DNA from 2 places in the Alteromonas nitratireducens genome. Region 2 is predicted to be linked to the other one. Evidence: predicted binding sites of a transcription regulator. Region 2 holds the regulator's gene; the other holds the start of a gene.
What was found. Region 2 encodes ArgR, which controls arginine synthesis, uptake and breakdown. Its sites were predicted from a motif close to ANTGAATANNTATTCANT; they were not measured.

Region 1 (3,190 bases), on a different contig from region 2:
ACCAGTTTGCATATTCTTCATGATAATACGACGCAATCGGCAGCAGGCAGACGTCGATATCACCGTACCGCTGCTGAATTGTTTTGAAGTGGCTTGAATAGCCCGTGTCACCGGCAAAAAACAGGGTTTTCCCCTGGTACTCAAGCACCCATCCGCCCCACAGCGCATCATCGTTGTCATCGTACAGAAACGGCACGTAGTAACGACCGTTAAAATGGTGGGCAGGGACCGCGTGAACAGTGACGTCGCCCAGCGGGTATTCACTGAACCAGCTCATTTCATTGATGTTCAGTCCGGCGTCCGGGAAATAGCCGGCGGTATCCTGATGCACAAAGTACACCGGATCGCTGCCGAGTTTATCAATGTCCTGCTTATTAAAATGGTCATAATGCAGATGTGAATACAACACCGCATCAACCGCTCCCAGCGTTTGCTCATCCAGCCAGGAAGGCAATGAGCGGGTATGCCCTCCCGTCATGGCGTGCAGCCAGTCGACCGGCCAGTCAAACTGACCGCTGACCGGGTCAAACAACAAACGGGTATCATCCGGTAACCTGACGACAAAACTGGCATGCCCCAGCCAGGTGACAGTAAACCCGGTATCCAGCTCAGGTGTCAGGTTGTTGCCTACATACCGGCACTGCTGTGTAGCCTCCTCGCAGACAATCTCGTCGGTGGGCGGATAGCAATCGCCCTCACACGTCACCGGATACGTTTTTCGGCCCGGGTCAAGATTGTCATAAAGACCGTCACTGGCACGGCTGACCGGCCCCTCTTCACCACTGATCTGTGTAACCTGGTTGGGCGCGCTAAAGACAGCACAGCCCCCTGTGATAAACAGCATAAGCATCAGCGCGACAAATCGGTGCAGATACATTTCGCCCTCAGCGAACAGAATAATCCAGTCTGCATGGTACAGGACACTCCTATAACGTCACAATGCACGCAATCGGGGGATCCTGTTACGAAACGTGTCAACGTCACTTAACAGGTTTTTTTATGGATATTCATGCATAACGGCGGAGGAAATCTCTGTACCTGTTTTCGCTACTCGTCCATAGTCTGGCATTCTGTTTTACCCGGCCACCGGGTAACACACAAAAAGTAGATAGTTATTCACTTAAACTGCAAATTAAGCCAGAGACCGCATTTTTAAAGGGCTGCAGCAATTCTTGCACAAGACTTTTACACGCAGAAATGGCATAATGTTAACCAATTTCGATTAAAAACCGCGCTGAGACACAGCCTGTTAACAAGGCTCTGGCGCCTAAGATGAGGTAAAAAAGATGAAAGTTACTCGCGCAACTTTTGATGATGTCATGGTTCCGAACTACAACCCGGCCAGCATGGTACCGGTCCGCGGTGAAGGCTCTCGCGTCTGGGACCAGGACGGGAATGAGTACATCGATTTTGCCGGCGGTATCGCCGTAAATGTGCTGGGTCACTGCCACCCTGAGCTGGTTAACGCCCTCAATGAGCAAGGCAGCAAGCTGTGGCACCTGAGTAACGTGTTCACTAATGAGCCGGCTCTGCGCCTTGCCTCTAAACTGACCAGCGCGACCTTTGCAGAGCGCGTTTACTTTGCCAACTCAGGCGCTGAAGCCAACGAAGCGGCACTCAAGCTGGCACGTCGCTGGGCGCTGGACAAACATGGCGAAGAAAAAAATCAAATCATCGCGTTTAACCGTGGCTTCCACGGTCGTACCTTCTTCACGGTAACGGTGGGTGGACAGGCAGCTTACTCAGATGGCTTCGGTCCTAAGCCTGGTGCGGTTGATCACTGTGACTATAACGATCTGGCTGCACTGGAGGCGATGATTTCTGACAAAACCTGTGCAGTGATGATGGAACCGCTGCAGGGTGAAGGCGGTATTATTCCTCCTGAGCCAGAGTTTGTGAAAGGCGTTCGTGCACTGTGTGACAAGCACAATGCTCTGCTTATTTTTGATGAAGTACAGTCAGGTGTTGGCCGTACCGGTCACCTGTATGCGTACATGGGCCTGGGCGTGACGCCGGACATTCTGACCACTGCAAAATCACTGGGTGGCGGATTCCCGATTGGTGCCATGCTGACCACAGCAGAGATTGCCGCGCATCTTAAGCCGGGTACCCATGGCAGCACTTATGGCGGTAACCCGCTGGCCTGTGCCGTTGCCGAGCGTGCCTTTGACATCATCAATCAGCCGGAAATCTTAGAAGGGGTGCTGAAGAAAGAAGCCCTGTTCCGTGAGCATCTGGAAAAAATTAATGAAAAGTACAAGGTGTTTGCCGAAGTACGTGGTAAGGGTATGCTGCTTGGCTGTGCACTGAACAGTGACTACGAAGGCCGTGCCCGTGATTTCATGATGGCCGCAGCGGACGAAAAACTGATGTGTCTGGTAGCGGGCATGAACGTTATTCGCTTTGCACCGTCACTGGTTATTCCCGACGAAGACATTGTTGAAGGCCTGGCACGCTTTGAACGTGCGATTGCGAAAATTGCAAACGCCTGATAATCCACACTAACGTTGAGTAAGCGAACATGAAAATTATTCGCCCAATCACGGCTGCGGATTATCCGTCGCTGTACGATATAGCAGAAGAATCCGGCATCGGCTTTACGTCGCTGCCGGTTAACGAAGAACTTTTGCGGAATAAGATTGCCCGGGCAGAGGCAACATTTACCAAAGCCAATGTCACCCGCCCAGGAGATGAGTCTTACCTGTTTGTTATGGAAGATACCGTGACTGGCCAGGTTGTAGGTACAACCGGCATTGAAGCGGCCGTCGGCCTTGACGATGCGTTTTATCATTACCATATAGGCAAGGTCGTACACGCCTCGCGGGAACTGGATATCCACAATACCGTGGAAATTCTGACATTCTGTAACGACTACACCGGGGTTACAGAAATCTGTACGCTGTTTTTGCGTGAAATGGCACGTGGCGGCATTAATGGCCGCTTCCTGTCGAAAGTTCGCTTCCTTTTCATGATGGAGCACCGCGAGCGCTTCTCAGAAACCGTGATCGCAGAAATGCGGGGTGTTAGTGATGAAAATGGTTGCTCACCCTTCTGGGAGTGGCTGGAAGAACATTTCTTCTCAATGGACTTCCCTACGGCTGACTATCTGACCGGCATCGGCAACAAAGTATTCATTGCAGAACTGATGCCGAAGTATCCGATTTACGTCAATCTGCTGAGCAAAAAAGCG
Region 2 (3,190 bases):
GACGTTCGGTTACGAGCGTGAAGCACTGAACGTGTTCAATGTATTCGTACAGCACACTGAAACAGAAATTCGTTTCGGCAGCATTGAAGCGTTTGAAGCCGGTCTGCCAGGCGCGATTTACTACAACAACGCACCTTCTGGTAACCCTGAAGATGCCGCCGCTGACTGGGGCTATGAAACCCACGCGGCATACATCCAGGATCAGTTCAACTTCAATGATGATCTGACACTGAAAGTGGGCCTGCGTTATGACTGGTACACGTCAAGCGATCGTCCTACTGAGAATGCAGAGTTTGTAGCAGAATATGGTTTTTCTAACTCTGCAAACCTGGACGGCGAAGGTCTGATCCAGCCACGTATCGGCTTCAACTACTACCTGAACGACAGCACTGAGCTACACGGTGGTCTGGGTCTGTTCTCTGGCGGTAACCCGAACGTATGGTTGTCTAACAACTTCTCAAACAACAATGTACTGCAGTTCGGTCAGCGTGGCCGTAACTTCGGTTACACCGACGGTTCACGCAGTCTGTTTGACGACGATATCGTATGGAAAGGCGTGGAAGACGGTGCACCGGCAGGACCCGGTTATGGTATCCCTGGTGAACTGTATGATGCAGTTGCCGCTGGTCAGGGCGCTAACTTCGAAATTAACTACCTGGATCCAAGCTTCGACATTCCGTCTGAACTGAAGTTTGCATTCGGCATGACGCATGAAACCGAAGAAGGTTACTTCGTGCAGGCAGATCTGTTGGTGTCTCAGACACGTGACCAGGCTATCGTTCTGCGTGGTGACTTAGAGCAGGTTGGCACGAACGCAGATGGTTATCCAATCTATGACAGTGTTCGTATGCCATCATTTGTGCTGACTAACTCTGACGAAGATGCGATGTCTTACACTGTGTCATTCGGTGTGTCTAAAGACTGGGATAACGGCATCAGCCTGATTGCAGGTTATGCTTACAACCATGCTGAAGATATTCAGCCAATGACCAGTTCTGTCGCGTTCTCTAACTACCAGAACCGTGCGTTCTTTGACCCGCAGGAGCAGGTTGCCTCTCTGTCTGATTACAACATTGAGCACCGTCTGACTGCGTCACTGACGTACACTGTTGAACTGTTTGATGGATTCCCAACCACCTTTGGTGCGTTCGGTATGATTCAGTCTGGTAAGCCATTCAGCCGCACATACCCGCGTTCTGATGACAACGGCACTGACGTGAACGACATCTACAACTTCAACCCGTATCTGGACAGCAACAACGTACTGCCTCCAGGTTACGAGCGTAACGGTGAAGACGGTTCGTGGTGGAACAAGGTTGACCTGCGTATCACGCAGCAACTGCCTGGCCTGATGGATGGTCATCGTGCAAGTGCGTTTGTGGTGTTCGACAACTTCACAAACTTCCTGAACGACGACTGGGGTATCGCCGAGCGCGTTCCATTCAATACAGCTGACTTTGACACGTCTAACCCAGAAACACGTCGCGGTGACGCGTCGCTGTGGGAAGTACGTGTAGGTGTTGAATACAGCTTCTAAGCAAGCTGACAACCTTGCAATAAAAAAACCCGCTTCGGCGGGTTTTTTTATGCGAGAAAAAGATAAAAAATAATTCAGACGCTCTCGAATAAGTTCTCAACGCGCTGTCTGACTTCTTCAATGCGGCTGACATCGGCGGGTGCAATGAAAATAGTGTCGTCGCCCGCGATGGTTCCAAGTACGCCGTCCTTCTGACTTAATGAGTCAAGCAGTCGGGCAATCAGTTGTGCTGCGCCAGGGCTGGTGCGAATAATCACCATGACATTGTTGTGTACAATATCCAGAACCAGTTGTTTCAGCGGGCTTTTAGCCGTCGGCATGCCAAGTTCAGGGGGCAGGCAGTAGACCATGTCGCCACGTGCATTACGGGTACGCACTGCGCCATATTTGCTTAGCATACGTGAGACTTTTGACTGGCTGATATTATCAAAACCCTGACTTTTTAATGCAGACACGATGTCGCCCTGCGAGCCGGCACTTTCCTGTTTGAGAATTTCTTTAAAGGCTTTAATAAGTTGTTCTTGCTTTTGATTCGCCATGTTGCCGTTACTACTGTGATGAATGTCGGGATATTGTGCCGTACAGGTGAACTTTCTTCAATTTAAATGCATAATCATTCACGTTCCTGAATATTGTCAGATTGTCGGGTATAATGTCGTCTACGACGATCAGATGATTGAGTTTTCCCCGTCGTTGCATTAGTGTGACGACCCGAAATTAGTTGAGTAATCCCATAGGAGAAATGGTATGAAAGTAGCCGTGTTAGGTGCTGCCGGTGGTATTGGTCAGGCGCTGTCTTTGTTGTTGAAAACACAAATGCCAGCAGGTTCAAGCCTGGCGTTATATGACGTTGCGCCAGTTGTTCCGGGCGTTGCGGTTGATCTTAGCCACATCCCTACAGCGGTAAAAGTAACCGGTCACGGTAAAGACGATCTTGGCGTAGCGCTGAAAGACGCTGACATCGTGCTGATTCCTGCGGGCGTACCTCGTAAGCCGGGTATGGACCGTTCTGATCTGTTTAACACCAATGCCGGCATCGTTAAAGCGCTGGTTGAGGGCTGTGCAGAGCATTGTCCGAATGCCTGTATCGGTATTATCACCAACCCGGTTAACACTACCGTCGCGATTGCTGCAGAAACACTGAAAGCGAAAGGTGTTTACGACAAAAACAAGCTGTTCGGTGTGACTACGCTTGATGTTATCCGTGCAGAGACCTTCGTTGCTGAGCTGAAAGATCTGGATCCGTCAGCGGTACACGTTCCGGTAATCGGTGGACACTCAGGTACAACGATTCTGCCTCTGCTGTCACAGGTTGAAGGTGTTACGTTCTCTGATGATGAAATTGCCAGCCTGACCACCCGTATCCAGAACGCAGGTACCGAAGTGGTAGAAGCGAAAGCCGGTGGCGGTTCTGCAACACTGTCTATGGGTCAGGCCGCAGCGCGCTTCTGCCTGTCTCTGATTGCAGCGATGCAGGGTGAAAATGTGGTTGAGTACACTTATGTACAGACTGACGGCAGTGATGATGCCGCGTTCTTCGCTCACCCGGTGCGCCTGGGTGCAAACGGTGTCGAAGAGATCCTGCCATACGGCGATCTGAGCGACTTCGAAGAGAAAGCCAAACAGGATATGCTGGAAGGCCTGCGTGGTGAC

Region 1: a site for ArgR is predicted at 1,104-1,121, ahead of AB1N33_RS04325 (aspartate aminotransferase family protein). Genes of this name have one in related genera too.

The regions. Positions count from the first base shown of each region.
Region 1 is NZ_JBFNPK010000003.1:91,620-94,809, reverse strand. It holds gene AB1N33_RS04330 (MBL fold metallo-hydrolase) at 1-877, opposite strand, end outside; gene AB1N33_RS04325 (aspartate aminotransferase family protein) at 1,287-2,492, shown strand; gene astA (arginine N-succinyltransferase) at 2,522-3,190, shown strand, end outside.
Region 2 is NZ_JBFNPK010000020.1:14,857-18,046, forward strand. It holds gene AB1N33_RS14575 (TonB-dependent receptor) at 1-1,537, shown strand, start outside; gene argR (transcriptional regulator ArgR) at 1,612-2,076, opposite strand; gene mdh (malate dehydrogenase) at 2,285-3,190, shown strand, end outside.